Linked DNA regions of Caldalkalibacillus thermarum. The protein of the gene in region 2 interacts with the protein of the main gene of each other region in a pairwise test. Links are inferred from orthologs where the notes say so. Each region holds a gene or a part of one and is shown on either strand. Other genes may lie near its edges. The genes, in order: ftsZ, IEW48_RS00765 and ftsA.

What was found.
Region 1: the proteins of IEW48_RS00765 (region 2) and ftsZ interact in binary tests that used the Bacillus subtilis proteins (3 or more experiments, as listed by UniProt). The link is inferred for Caldalkalibacillus thermarum from one-to-one orthologs.
Region 3: the proteins of IEW48_RS00765 (region 2) and ftsA interact in binary tests that used the Bacillus subtilis proteins (3 or more experiments, as listed by UniProt). The link is inferred for Caldalkalibacillus thermarum from one-to-one orthologs.

What each region holds. Positions count from the first base shown.
Region 1 is NZ_BMKZ01000004.1:95,826-99,089, reverse strand. The notes cover bases 449-3,264. They hold ftsZ (cell division protein FtsZ), read right to left. Parts: upstream 2,510-3,264; coding sequence 1,388-2,509; downstream 449-1,387. Other genes in these bases: ftsA (cell division protein FtsA), read right to left, coding at 2,552-3,264; IEW48_RS02980 (hypothetical protein), read right to left, coding at 463-1,233. Outside these bases: IEW48_RS02985 (acyl-CoA thioesterase), read right to left, coding at 1-396. UniProt on the Bacillus subtilis protein: Essential cell division protein that forms a contractile ring structure (Z ring) at the future cell division site. The regulation of the ring assembly controls the timing and the location of cell division.
Region 2 is NZ_BMKZ01000001.1:145,650-151,476, reverse strand. What follows is about bases 1,527-4,415. They hold IEW48_RS00765 (septation ring formation regulator EzrA), read right to left. Parts: upstream 3,876-4,415; coding sequence 2,178-3,875; downstream 1,527-2,177. Other genes in these bases: refZ (forespore capture DNA-binding protein RefZ), read right to left, coding at 4,002-4,415; IEW48_RS00770 (hypothetical protein), read left to right, coding at 1,580-1,834; IEW48_RS00775 (glycine/sarcosine/betaine reductase selenoprotein B family protein), read left to right, coding at 1,527-1,561. Outside these bases: IEW48_RS00785 (hypothetical protein), read right to left, coding at 1-16; IEW48_RS17360 (hypothetical protein), read right to left, coding at 172-294; IEW48_RS00780 (hypothetical protein), read right to left, coding at 307-525; more of IEW48_RS00775, read left to right, coding at 1,127-1,526; more of refZ, read right to left, coding at 4,416-4,622; IEW48_RS00755 (AtuA-related protein), read right to left, coding at 4,806-5,168; IEW48_RS00750 (acyclic terpene utilization AtuA family protein), read right to left, coding at 5,172-5,827. UniProt on the Bacillus subtilis protein: Negative regulator of FtsZ ring formation; modulates the frequency and position of FtsZ ring formation. Inhibits FtsZ ring formation at polar sites. Interacts either with FtsZ or with one of its binding partners to promote depolymerization.
Region 3 is NZ_BMKZ01000004.1:91,637-97,402, reverse strand. What follows is about bases 1-2,828. They hold ftsA (cell division protein FtsA), read right to left. Parts: upstream 2,137-2,828; coding sequence 865-2,136; downstream 1-864. Other genes in these bases: IEW48_RS02960 (DUF881 domain-containing protein), read right to left, coding at 2,664-2,828; IEW48_RS02965 (small basic family protein), read right to left, coding at 2,314-2,667; ftsZ (cell division protein FtsZ), read right to left, coding at 1-822. Also shown: more of IEW48_RS02960, read right to left, coding at 2,829-3,383; IEW48_RS02955 (DUF881 domain-containing protein), read right to left, coding at 3,384-4,109; IEW48_RS02950 (cell division protein FtsQ/DivIB), read right to left, coding at 4,087-4,899; murB (UDP-N-acetylmuramate dehydrogenase), read right to left, coding at 5,069-5,766. UniProt on the Bacillus subtilis protein: Cell division protein that is required for the assembly of the Z ring. May serve as a membrane anchor for the Z ring. Binds and hydrolyzes ATP. Also involved in sporulation.

The DNA.
Region 1 (3,264 bases), on a different replicon or contig from region 2:
AGGATAGACCTCAGGCACCGGGGCCGGCTTGCCATGTTCATCAAGGGCTACAAAGGTTAAAAATGATGTGGCCGCTATCGTTTGTTCGTTTGAGCGGAAATCCTCGGTCATAATCTTGACAAACACTTCCACAGAAGTGTGACCCACAGAGGAAACGTATGCTTCAAGGGTGACAATATGCCCGCTTAAAATAGGCTTGTGAAAATGAACCCCGTCAATGGATGCTGTCACAATATCCCGTTGGGTATGGCGTTTTGCGGCAATGGCCGCCACTTCATCAATATACTTCATCAATAAGCCGCCAAACAATGTATTATGATTATTCGTGTCTCCAGGCAAAACAATCTTGGTCAGAACAGTGCGGGAGACATTCATGGAACGGCGTTCGCGGTTCAAGATCCATTTCTCCTTTTGCTGGTATGAGTACAGGGTCAATCAGTATGGTCCCACTGAGAAATTATATCATGAACAAGAAACCTTTAAAAGGGTGCGGGACAGCCACTCCAGTTTCCGGTTGGCCAGCTCATGGTCCATTGCCTGCTGATAAATCTCTCTTAATTCTTCTCTGTATTTTCTCGCCTCAGCCAAGCAGCCAATGCCCTGCTTGGCATGGGCTTTGTACAAGGTGCCCAATTCTTGTAACTCAGAGGCGTAAAGCTGGTCAATATCCTTGGTAAAGCAACAGGTGTACATATCTACAATCTCATCTTCAGGCCTGTCAGGCTCCAACTCATGGGGAGCGGTACCATCCACAATGGCCACCTTTAATTGGGGCAGAATGACCATATCCAAGCTGTTGGGATCAAAACCGCAGTGATACACCTCTGCCTCCAGGCCTTGCTCCTCTGCTTTTTGGGCCAGTCTCTTCAGCATGGTCGATTTACCCGATCCCGGCCTTCCTTTGATAATGATCCGTACTTCAACCCCCTCTGTCAGCTGGTCAATAAAGTGCACAACCCCCTCCGCTGTTGCAGCGCCGAAAAAGAGATGCCGCTGTCTGCCGGTTTGTCGTTTGTCATAGACAACAAACCGGTTGATCAGTTCAGTGGTCACTTCATTAGCAAGGGTGTAATCGAATCCTTCGGCATAGAGGGATTCCCTTTGCAAATGAAATTGTTTGGCCTTGGAACTGTCCAAAACACGGCCGTTTAAATGTTTGGCCCTCTTCCCGTAATGCCACACAACAATGATCAGCTCCTCATCATAGGTGTTTGCCCATATTAACTTATTCACCAGAGCCTGGTTGTGTTCACTCTCTTAGTTCCCTCTCTTTAATGAAAATGGGGCCGTTACCCAAAGAGAGTTAAAAAACTCTTTTGGGACAGCCCCATAAATCAGATATTAATCTGTTACCGGCTTATTTATTTGCCGCAATGACCTTATAGACTTATCTGCGCCGGTTACGATTGCGTAGGAAGGTAGGAATATCCAAGTCATTCTCATTGTATGTGGCATTGACTGCATGGATGTCTTCCTTGGGTTCCGTACGATGACTTGAGCTGTTGATAGGCATCCGCTGCTTTGATAAACCAGGCTGTGAGCGGTTGGTTTGCACCTCTTCGTCAAATCCCGTCGCAATAACCGTGACCACAATCTCATCCTTTAAGTCTTCATTAATCACCGCGCCGAAAATCATGTTCACTTCCGCATCAGAAGAAGCGGCAACAATATCAGCTGCTTCATTTACTTCATAGAGGGACAGATTCGTTCCCCCTGTAATGTTCATCAGCACCCCTTTAGCTCCTTCAATTGAAGATTCTAAAAGTGGTGAGCAGGTGGCTTTCTTAGCTGCTTCCACGGCGCGATTTTCACCGGAAGCCACACCAATGCCCATGAGTGCTGACCCTTTTTCGGTCATAATGGTTTTCACATCAGCAAAGTCCAGGTTGATCAAGCCGGGCACGGCAATCAGATCAGAAATTCCCTGTACGCCCTGGCGCAACACATTGTCCGCTTCTCTGAATGCTTCCAGCATTGGAGTGTTTTTATCTACAATCTCCAACAGGCGGTCATTGGGAATCACAATCAGCGTGTCCACTTTTTGCTTCAAATTTTCGATGCCCTGATTGGCATGAACAGCACGGCGCCGACCTTCAAAGGTAAACGGACGAGTGACAACGCCGACAGTCAACGCGCCCAATTCCTTGGCCACTTCTGCTATGACAGGGGCAGCACCCGTTCCTGTGCCACCGCCCATGCCAGCTGTGACAAAAACCATATCGGCACCTTTAAGAACATTTTCTATTTGTTCCCGGCTTTCCTCCGCTGCCTTTTTCCCTACTTCCGGATTGGCGCCTGCTCCTAAACCGCGCGTCAGTTTGGCACCAATTTGCAAGCGGTGTTCTGCCTTTGACAATTGCAGTGCTTGGGCGTCCGTATTCACCGTAATAAACTCAACACCTTGTACACCACTTTCAATCATGCGGTTGACAGCGTTGCTGCCGCCACCACCAACACCGATCACTTTTATACGTGCCAATTGTTGAGTTTCCATATCAAACTCTAACATAGCTTGCTCCCCCTAACTTGTCCCACTTTTAGACTTTATGACTTAAATAAACTCCTTAAACCAGTTTTTAAACTTTTCTTTTACACTTTGTTTGTAAGCTGGCCGTGTCGTTGGCTGAGACTCTTGACTTGTTGGCCGTTGATTCGGTTTTGCTGCTGACGCTACGGCCACTTCTTTTTCAGATTGTCGCATGTTTTGAAATGCATACTTAATAATACCCACCGCAGCGGTATAATGGGGTTCCCGGACCCCGATATAATCGGGTACCGCAATTCGAACAGCATTTTGAAAAACATCTTTGGCCAATTCCAATACGCCGGGCATGGCCGTTACGCCACCTGTTAATACATATCCGCCAGGCACCTCTGAGTAACCCATTCGCTTAACTTCCTTTTGAACAAGCTCAAACATTTCTGCCAAGCGAGGTTCAATAATATGGGCCAAATCCACTTGATTAAATTCTTTAAATGTACCACTGCCAATGCGGGGCACGGAAAATGTTTCCTCTTCTAATGCCTCGTCAATGAGGGCGCAGCCATGTTTCACTTTTATTTGCTCGGCAACATTACTTTGCGTTTTTAAACCGATGGCAATATCATTGGTAATATACTCTCCACCTACTGGAATAACCGTGGTATTGATTAATGTTCCTTGCTCAAAGACGGAAACGGTCATTTGGCCCGCCCCAATATCAACCAATACAATCCCCAGTGCTTTCTCATCTTTGGACAGGGCGATCGTGCTGGTAGCCAAAG
Region 2 (5,827 bases):
AACGGAAAATGTTCATATCAATGCCCCCTACCAATTTTTTCAGGCACGATTATATCAAAGTCAAAAAATACAGACCAGCATTTCCCAAAAAAATGCCGGGTTCTCCCTAAACACCCAGCTTCCCCTGGCCGATAAACTCATAATTGGCTGTACAACCGGGCATGATATACTCTAACTGCCTTCAAAATTCTTGATCCCCGCCTTATATGTCTTGTAATTGCGAAGGTGATGCTCAATGGCCCTGATCTTTAGCGCTTTCTTCTTGGTTGTCCACCTGTCACGCGTAGCGATCACCTGATCAGCTCCTCAATTGATCAATGCATACAAAAGGGAAGGATCAAACTCTGTAAAATCCTCATCGCCTGGCCTCATAATAGCCAAATAAGTTGCATTTTCCGGCGTGACCCCCAACTCATCCAATGTCTCAAGCATCTCCTGGTCCGAAAAAGCATAACCGTGATACCCTATTTCTTTGCCATCCTCAGAATTGATCTTTTGTGGTATTCCACCCACAACCTGTGCCACCATCTGGCCACCTTTTAACCCTTCCTTTCAAACCTTGAACAAGCAACCCAATTCGCCCGGTGATCCGATCCCGGGCCATTGGTATTGATCCTTAAACCGCATAAGATTAGCTTCTCCCCAATCATCTGACATCAAGCTCATCTCCATCTGCATCCTGATCACTACTTTTATTTCTTTCTTTCTTTTTTCCTAGATTTCTTACTTTCTACTTTTCTATCTATCAATCTTATTTTACTTAACACCCTCTCCTGAAACTGGGATAACTCTCCCTCACCCCAAAACCCCCTTTGCGATCTGTGCCAACACAAACGCATCAGTAATCTCCTTACTCTCGTATCCCCAACGCTTATACACATGAATGGCCACGCTGATCTTATTCGCATTGTCATACGCTCCGGTAAACCTCTTCAATTGACCTGGGGCAACCTCAAGATAAGGGATCGCATTACTGCACTTAATTATCCTGTAACTCCATACAACGAGAAGTTATTTGGTTATTTTATAATAATTATAAGTTAATATTGATTATAATTTTGTATTTGATATAATTTCTTATAGAGATGATTACAGTTATCATTAATCCAGGGAGAGGAGTTGGATCATGCAAATCGCCAAAAAAGCAATACCGTACACACCAAACCCCAAACCGTTACATGAGATGAACATTATGATTGTCTCAACGGCCGGGGTGCACCATAAAGATCAGGAGCCCTTCAACACTGATCCGACTGTAGGTGATGCCTCCTTCCGTATCATTCCGGGTGATGTCAACTCTGCCGAGCTGACTGTGACACATGCAGCACCAAAGGAACATTATAATACGGATGCCCCCAAGGAAGACATTAACTGTGTTTTCCCCATTGACCGGCTCCGTGAACTTGCTGCAGATGGAGAGATTAAGGGCTTGGCCGAAAAACATATCACCATGATGGGTTACTCGATGAGATTAAAGAAAATAAATGAAGAAACTATTCCAGCTCTAGTCAAGGAAGTGGTTCGCTCCCAAGCTGACGGTGTTCTGCTCACGGCTGGATGACCGCTTTGTCACCGTACTGTGGTCACAGTACAACGCGCCATTGAAGCACAAGGGATTCCAACCACGCTGATCACCCTTGACGTGGAACAATCCAGTTTAATGCGGCCGCCTCGGGCCATACACCCGATGCAATTTGAGTTTGGCCATTCCCTTGGCAAACCTCATGATAAACACACCCAAACCAAAGTATTAATGGCTGCTTTGGAGCAGCTAACCATCAAACAAGAACCAGGTCAAATTCACGAGATCCATTTCCCGAGTTACAATAAATAAGCAGTAAATGATGAGGGAGCATCGCTTTTCATCATACATTGATAGTGAAATTGATCAAGGGACTGTCCTAAACTTTATTCGTTGGACAGTCCCTTTAAAACATTTTCAATGGCAAAAACTTTGACCGATAACCCAATGATCCCCAGCGAAATAATAACCAGTGCAAAGATTAAGCACAAGGCCACCACAGTTAAATGTGCAAGCTGTCTATAAACTGTTGGCAGATGGTATCTAGGCTCCATCCACACACTGTCGATCACTAAGGTACATATGACACCTGCAAAAAGAAGGGAGCCTAACGCTCCCTTTACTACACAGCTATATGACCTTTATATTCCCCTTATTACACTGAAACACTCTGCTTCCCTTCAAGCTTCTTCCGCCAGTTGCGGTCGGCGATATCCAACGCTTCTTCCGCCAGTTCAACCGCTTCCTGGAACTGCAAATCCCTGAAAGCCTGTTCGGCATCTTCCAGTATTTCTCTAACTTCTGCATGCTCCCGGCGGAATCGGTTCCCGAACTGAATCAATTGCTCCGCTTTTTGGGCTAACTCGATAACAATCGACGCAACTTGGGAAATGGACTGCACTTGTGTTTTAGCCTCTTTCAACTGATGTTGAACCCGATGCATGTCAATCGGGGTTTGTTCTAATGAGGCCTGCAGCTCCTGTAAGGCTTCGGCAGCAATGTTCAGGCCGGACTGTACATGATCAGGAAGACCAGGCAGATTGCTTTTACGCAAGTTGACCCTTACTTTAGTCAGATTCCGCTTTAATTCTTGAGCTTCCGCTTTGGCCTCCAATTCGTCCTTACGGATGGTTTGAATTTCTTCTTCAAAGGCTGCAGTTTTTTCCAAAAGCTGGTCGTAATGTTTAAAATATCGTTCCAGTTCAGGTTTCAAAGCAGGATACAGTTGATGCATTTTTTCGGGATCTACTTTTAGAGCATCATAGGTATGCTGCAAGGCCTTAAACATTTTTTGCAATGTTTCATGTTTGCTTTCCCATTCGCTATCCCAGGAATAGGCCAGTTTAAATTCGGACACCGTGCGTTTCAATTCATTAAATTTATCCAGCAGCGCCGCGTGCTTGTCATCCAGTTGCCCCAATTTCTCGATCACGTAAGCCTTGTTCTCCACTTCTTGTTCCAAACGCTGATAGATTTCTTCAATCCCTTCAAGCACATGGTCTTGCCAGTGTTTCATCCTCTCAATGTCTCCGTTTTGCATGTAAGCTACAACTTGATGCTTGGATTTAAGCATTTCGGCCAGCTGCTCTTCGGCTCCCGTGTGGCTTACCTGATACCCTTTCCTTTCCATTTCCTGTATGGCCTCTTCAACTTCTTGCAGCTTGCGGGGGATATCATGCTCGATGGTGCGGATGATATTGGGGCAAACCTCTATGGCTTCGTACAGTTCCTGACAGGCCTGATCAACCTTGTTCAGCAACTCCCGAGCCTGAAAATAATTGCCGTTGTTATGTTCCTCCTGGAATTGATGATACCAATCAACAGCCTGCTTATATTTGTCATACCACACCGGATAGGAAATGCCCAGACCCATGGCATGTTTGTGTAATAAACGCTTTAACTCTTGTAATTGCTCGTGCAACACTGTCATTTTTTCCCGGTTGCTCGTTTCGCTGTCAGTCAGCTGATCAATCTCTTCCTTGATCGTTTCCAACGTTTCTTCAACGCTCCATAATTTTTCCTGCGCTTCTTGTAAAAGCTGACGGCACGTGACCAAACGGAACCGCAGCGCATAATCTTCGATGTCAATCAGCATTTCTTCCAGATCTGGCAAGATATCGGTCACAATTTCTTCCCACTGTGACTTCCACTTTTCAAAGCTGGCTTCCGTTTCACCAGCCAGTTTTAAATTTTTCAAACGAGCCAATTCATCGGCGACGGGACGGTTTTCAATATCGTTTTTCCACTGTTCCAGCTTGTCTACCTGCTGGTAAATCCGACGGCGGTAAAGCAAACCTGCCAAATAGAGCAAAAAAACACAAATAATCAATAATAACGTTATTATCAGCCACATAGGAGGATCTCCACCTTCATCAACCCTTGTTGTTTCTCTGCTGTATTTAAAGTACATATCCGGTTTGAGAGCTTTTTCCGATCGAGAATATGTCCTTTATTTCGATGTTTTTATACAAAATCCCTGCTATCGGCAACAATTTTCTACAAAAAAATTTAGCTGCTCCAAATAACGTTGCTTAAACTCATCGGAGTGGGGTTCAATATAATACACTTTGCGGATCATCTGGGGTTGCAAAAAGGGCATGTACAATGTATTTAAAAGCTGCAAAGTAATCATTTCCACATCATTGCTTCGTAAAGTACCTGCCTGTTTTAACTCCTCTAACAAAGTTATATAATAATATTTCTCTTTGCCAAGGTAAACCGTCATAATTTCCCTGATCAATGTCGAGTCAATAGTTAATTCCCTGTAGATAAACCGTGTCATTTGATAATGTTCAAATAAATAATTAAAGCTGGCTGAAAGGGTAGACAGCAAACGTTGATAAGGTGTTAACTGCCCCTGGTCTATGTCATCAGCTTGATGCTGTTCAATCACGTTGAAGTATTCTTCATAAAATTGAACCATTAATTGTTCCAGGAGTCCCCTCTTCCCCTTAAAATAATAAGAGATCATGGCCGGGTTGACGCCCGCCCTCTGGGCAATTTGGCGCACAGTGGTGGAGTGGAATCCCTGGTAATAAAAGAGATCCAGTGCAGCTTGTTTAATCCGTTCCTTTGGCTTCTTCTGTACCCTGCTCTCCACCATGGGTCCCTCCTTGTCATGCTCATCCACTCTTTCATTCTAGCATAAGGCCTGCCTCTTTAGCAGAGGTAGACTGGTTCACAGGCACATGTTTTAGTAACTAAAAAAGCAGGCCGTCAAACAGCCCGCTTTCCGGCAGTTGTTATGCCCGTGGTCATCCGCTAGGGAGTTGGCACTCAACTTTTAACGGGGAGGAACTTGGATACAATGTTCCTCGGTTAACAACTCATCCGGCACTTCAATCTCCATCCGCAGCAGATTGGAGCCGAACGATTTGCCCAGGTTATCCGTTCTCAAGGATGACGGTGCCCCTCCCCCCAGCGCATCTTCCAGGACAAATTTAAGGGCATAAACATTGGGTACTTCGTAGCGGCTCACCTCCCCCTTCACCAGCGGTGCAAAATGGGCTTTCACTTTTTCTGGCGTGACTTCCCGTTTAAATACTTCATACATTTCTTTGGTTTTGGCAAACAGGCCCAGGTCACACGTATTGCCTTTATCTCCAGAACGGGCCTGGGCCACATAACGCAATTGCACCTTGGCCACTGTTCAAACCTCCTCCACATTAATTTGGACGCGGGATTCAACTTCAGCTCTGGGGATTAAGACGGACCACAAACCAAGCAGCTGACGCACGGTGTACATGTTAGCCAGTCCACCCACAAACGGCGGCCCATTCAGGGCAAGGGGCGGAAAGAGACGGCCAAACTGAACGGCTTCCTCCTTGGTGTCGGTGTGCACGGCAATGCGCACATAAACCTCGTTCAGCTGTTCTTCATCCACTGGATGGGCCAGCGGGCCGTGGATCGAATTGTAGCCAATATATTCGGTATGGATATCGTTCACCTTCAGCTCATACAGTTCAATCTGCTTGCGGATAATTTCATCCACTTTTCTCGCTTTCTTCAAGGCATCAGGCCAAGAGTAGCCGATCATGCCCGCTCCCATATACCCGTTGGGATAGCCCATGATCGCTTTTAAGGTAGGAGGCTTGGGTTTTCCTTTCACCCCGGAAATTTGTACCCGGTCTGGACCCACTTCTTCAAAACGGGCGGCTGAAAAATCGGCGATCACATCAGGGGTGACATAGTGGGAGGGATCGTGAATTTCATATAAAAATTGCTCCTTTAAGGTATCGATGGACACTCTGCCCCCCGTATTGTCCGGCTTGGTGATGATCGCCGTCCCATCTGCATACACTTCCG
Region 3 (5,766 bases), on a different replicon or contig from region 2:
TTCATAGAGGGACAGATTCGTTCCCCCTGTAATGTTCATCAGCACCCCTTTAGCTCCTTCAATTGAAGATTCTAAAAGTGGTGAGCAGGTGGCTTTCTTAGCTGCTTCCACGGCGCGATTTTCACCGGAAGCCACACCAATGCCCATGAGTGCTGACCCTTTTTCGGTCATAATGGTTTTCACATCAGCAAAGTCCAGGTTGATCAAGCCGGGCACGGCAATCAGATCAGAAATTCCCTGTACGCCCTGGCGCAACACATTGTCCGCTTCTCTGAATGCTTCCAGCATTGGAGTGTTTTTATCTACAATCTCCAACAGGCGGTCATTGGGAATCACAATCAGCGTGTCCACTTTTTGCTTCAAATTTTCGATGCCCTGATTGGCATGAACAGCACGGCGCCGACCTTCAAAGGTAAACGGACGAGTGACAACGCCGACAGTCAACGCGCCCAATTCCTTGGCCACTTCTGCTATGACAGGGGCAGCACCCGTTCCTGTGCCACCGCCCATGCCAGCTGTGACAAAAACCATATCGGCACCTTTAAGAACATTTTCTATTTGTTCCCGGCTTTCCTCCGCTGCCTTTTTCCCTACTTCCGGATTGGCGCCTGCTCCTAAACCGCGCGTCAGTTTGGCACCAATTTGCAAGCGGTGTTCTGCCTTTGACAATTGCAGTGCTTGGGCGTCCGTATTCACCGTAATAAACTCAACACCTTGTACACCACTTTCAATCATGCGGTTGACAGCGTTGCTGCCGCCACCACCAACACCGATCACTTTTATACGTGCCAATTGTTGAGTTTCCATATCAAACTCTAACATAGCTTGCTCCCCCTAACTTGTCCCACTTTTAGACTTTATGACTTAAATAAACTCCTTAAACCAGTTTTTAAACTTTTCTTTTACACTTTGTTTGTAAGCTGGCCGTGTCGTTGGCTGAGACTCTTGACTTGTTGGCCGTTGATTCGGTTTTGCTGCTGACGCTACGGCCACTTCTTTTTCAGATTGTCGCATGTTTTGAAATGCATACTTAATAATACCCACCGCAGCGGTATAATGGGGTTCCCGGACCCCGATATAATCGGGTACCGCAATTCGAACAGCATTTTGAAAAACATCTTTGGCCAATTCCAATACGCCGGGCATGGCCGTTACGCCACCTGTTAATACATATCCGCCAGGCACCTCTGAGTAACCCATTCGCTTAACTTCCTTTTGAACAAGCTCAAACATTTCTGCCAAGCGAGGTTCAATAATATGGGCCAAATCCACTTGATTAAATTCTTTAAATGTACCACTGCCAATGCGGGGCACGGAAAATGTTTCCTCTTCTAATGCCTCGTCAATGAGGGCGCAGCCATGTTTCACTTTTATTTGCTCGGCAACATTACTTTGCGTTTTTAAACCGATGGCAATATCATTGGTAATATACTCTCCACCTACTGGAATAACCGTGGTATTGATTAATGTTCCTTGCTCAAAGACGGAAACGGTCATTTGGCCCGCCCCAATATCAACCAATACAATCCCCAGTGCTTTCTCATCTTTGGACAGGGCGATCGTGCTGGTAGCCAAAGGTTGTAAAAAGATTCCCGCTACCGACAAACCCGCCCGTTCAACACAGCGGACAAGGTTATGTATCGCTGTTTTTGACCCGGTAATAATGGTGCCTTCCATCTCCAGGCGGACACCTATCATTCCACGGGGATCAGTAATTTCCTCCAGACCGTCTACAATAAATTGTTTGGGCACCACATCAATTATTTCTCGCTCTGGAGGAAGCGCCATCACTTTTGAAGCATCTATGACCCGGTTGATATCTTCTTCCCCGATTTCTCGGTCAGGGCTGGAGACAGCAACAACCCCTTTACTAGGAAGCAGCTGGATATGATTCCCTGCTATACCCACAAAAACATCTTGTATGGATAAGCCGACCATCCTTTCCGCATTATCCACTGCCCGGCGGATAGATTGAACGGTTAGATCTATGTCAACAATGGATCCTTTTTTTATGCCCTCGGAAGGACTTGTGCCTACACCAACAATATTAATCGTGTTGTTAGCCAGTTCGCCTATAATAACCCGTACCAAGGATGTTCCTATATCTAAACTGACAACATAACCGTTGCTATTCATGCTGTCGCACCTCCTCTGACATGATCGTCCCAGCGTTTCACAGTTCAATAAAACCAGATCAATATATCAACATTGTATCACAGATTTATACCATATACATTTTTAATTCAACATCTTTTAGCCATTTCCCTTTTTTATTCAAACTTTTTTCTCTTTTTTTGAAGCAACAGCCGACCCCTACACGGAAGGCTTCCCCGCCCGTTTGTTGAGCAAGATACGGCGAATCACAGCAATGTTATTAAACAGGCGCACACCGAAAGCAAAAATGGCGGCCAAATACAAATCAATACCAAGATGCACGCCCAAGAAGGCTAAGCCTACAGCCAAGAGCGTGTTAAAGAAAAAACCGGAAACAAAAACCTCAATATCAAAAGCCGATTGGAGATAGGCTCTCAACCCTCCAAACAGCGTATCCAAAGCTGCCAAAACGGCGATAGACAAGTAGTTGGCATAAGCCGGGGGAACGGTTAGGTTTGAAGTCAGCCCTAGCAAAATACCGACAACCAAACCGAGAACAGGAAGCCACTTCATCTATTGTCCTCCTTAACAGGCTTCAGGAATTGAAATTCAATGCTCTGGGAATAAGCAGGAACCGTCAGTAGTGCCTTTTCTTCGAAGGTGACATGATGACTGACCATATCAAAGTATTCTTCCAATCCAGCCAGCTTCAGGGCCGGGATCAGCGTGGAAGGATCGCCGATGACTTTAATCTCATATGGAGGGGAGACAGGAATGGTATTGATCAAGATCCTGTCTTGGACATTGCGGATCGCTGAAGTGGCAATAATGCGCTGCCCATTAATCGCAATCGCTTCTGCACCATAAGCATTTAACTCATTCACAATTAAGCGGAGATCTTCATCGTAGATAACCGGATCAAATTCATAAGCTTCTTTCCCCTCAAGCTCCCTCTGTTCAATGCGGATGATGAATCCTTTGCCCTGCACCTCTTCCAGGCCAATCATTTCCCTGAGCCTTAAACGTTCTTTCTCCATGACCTCTAAGGGATCTTGATCCTGAGCGAGGGACCTTTCATACTGCTGTAACAGTTGATTGTATTTCGCAATTTCTTCGAGCAGGGCTTGGGATCGCTCCCGTTCTTTTTTCAGCTCCAGACGCAAATCATTTAACCCTCTGGTTTCTCTTTCCTCTGGAAGGGAAGTGGAAGCATATTGAACAGCAACCATCAGCCCCAAAATAAAGCAGACAAAAGTAAAGGTTAACACCACCTTGAGATCCCTGGTCATTTACAACTCCCCTACGTAGGCAGGTAAAATAATCTCATCCTGTTTCTCAACTGTGACGGTGATGCCCCACGATTGGAGCAGCTCCACATATCCTCCTGGAAGATGGAGCGCCTGGTATAAAACGTCAGGGTCACCTACAGCTGCAATTTGAAAGGGGGCACTTGACTTGATCCCATTGACAATAATCGTCGGCCCTACACAGCGAATAGCGGTTGTCTGGACAAAACGCTGACCGTTAATGCTAACCCCCTCTGCACCAGCAGCAAACAATTCATTAACAACACCGCGAACATCCTGCTCATGGACAATATAGTCATTGGGATCAAGCGCCTCATCGGCATAGTCCTGGTCATCCAAGGTTACGATCACACCAGGCCCTTTTGCTTCTATCAGACCGGCCAAAAGACGGTAAGATTCGAGCTCTGAGTAAATTTCAGCCAATTTACTCTCCATCTGGGACATCTCTTCTTCCTTTTCGCTGACTTGAAACTGTAATTCCCTTAACCGTTCTTCCAGTTGCACGTTTTCTTTTTGGGCATCGATCAGTTTCTCCCTGAGTTGATCTTCAGCTTCCCAGTGTGCCACTGACTTGGAAGATTCCTCCTGCTCCAGTGCAAGCTCCTTGGTATAGTTGTATGAATAGGCTAACAAATACCCTGCACACAGCAACACAACCGTTAAAAGCAAGTGGATGCGCGTGACCTTAATGGCGATGCTCTTCTTCATCTTCCACCCCTTCTGTCTGGTCTTCTGTCTCGTCCGTTACTTCTCCCACTGGGCGTTCTGCCCAGGTTCCGTCTAGCAAATAAATGATGCCTTCATGTTGAGCACTTTCTTCTAGCTCTTCCCGGATATGGGGATACCAGCCCATTTGTTCACTGAAGCGCCGAATTGAAGTTCTGACCTCAAAACCATCCACCATATACAGTGTCAGCCGGTACGGATCAGAGAGGGTTGGCGTCAGGACAATCTCTGAGATCTGGCCGGTTACAACGGGAGACAGCTTGGTCAGCTCCCGGCTTAATTCGACCAAACCTTCCTGGTGGGGCCAGTCCGTTAGAATAGGATTTGTCACCCGTTCCCCTTCCCAGGTTTTATCTAAAATATGACCGTTACTTAAGACCGGAAACAACTCGCCGTCTTCTGACCAAAAGGCAACCACATCATGCTCTTCAACCGAAATGTACAGCCGGTTGGGAAACTCCCGTTTCACTGTAGCCTTCTTGATCTCCGGCAAAACCTCCAGTTTCTCTTCCACTTCCCCAAGGCGGAAGTCAAAATAGGACATGCCTTCTGTCAGCCCAGCCTGATTCAAAAGGCGTTCCCGGTCTGCCAGCCGGTTGTGTTCAATCACAATTTCGCCCAGACGCGACAATGGCGATTGCATGTAAATAATGACTAAGATAACCATAAAAAAAAGGATGGCTAGCAAGATAAACTGCCGGTTAGCTTTTTGCCGTCTCTGTTCTTTGTATCTAGGAATTCGATCATCAACAATCACTTTTTGTCCACTCATTACAAATTCCCATCCAATCACAAAAAAAGATGAACCGGTAAAAAAACGGCATATCGCATGCCGTTTTTGTCTGTATACCTGCTCTTCTGGTCTCTTCTTAATTATATCAGCATGTTAAAAACTGGACAATAGTCACACCTTGCCCCCTACACAATGAAGCGCACCACCATCACTCTTCACCAACAACTTCCACCTCAGGATGCATCTCAACGCCGTATTTTTCAGCAATCGTATCCTGAATATGCTTGATGAGCGCTAATACATCCTTTGCCGTTGCATTTCCCAAATTGACAATAAAATTGGCATGTTTGGTGGAAATTTGGGCATCTCCAATGCGAAACCCCTTTAATCCTGCCTCTTCGATCAAGCGCCCGGCTGAGTACGGTTTAGGATTACGAAAAACGCTGCCGCAGCACGGCTGTTGCAGAGGCTGGGTTTGTTTGCGGTAATCCTTATTCTGAGCCATTGTCTTCAAAATCTGTTCCCGATCGCCCTTCTTCAGCTTAAAGGTGGCCTCCAGACAAATACCTTTGCGCTCATTTTGTAAAATTGAAGTCCGATAGGAGAATTTTAGTTCTTCATTACTTAAGGTGGCAAGCTCCCCATCATCAAACAAAATTTGGGCAGAATGCAACACACGTGAAACATCCGACCCATGAGCCCCTGCATTCATGTACACAGCCCCGCCAACAGTACCGGGAATGCCACCAGCAAACTCCAATCCGCTTAATCCTTGCTTAGCTATAATTGTGGCCAGCTTGATGAATGAAAACCCGGCTCCTGCGGTCACCTTTTCACCCTCAATGCGCAGATAGTCCAGGCCTTCTCCAACTTTAATGACCGCGCCGCGTATCCCGCCATCCCTAA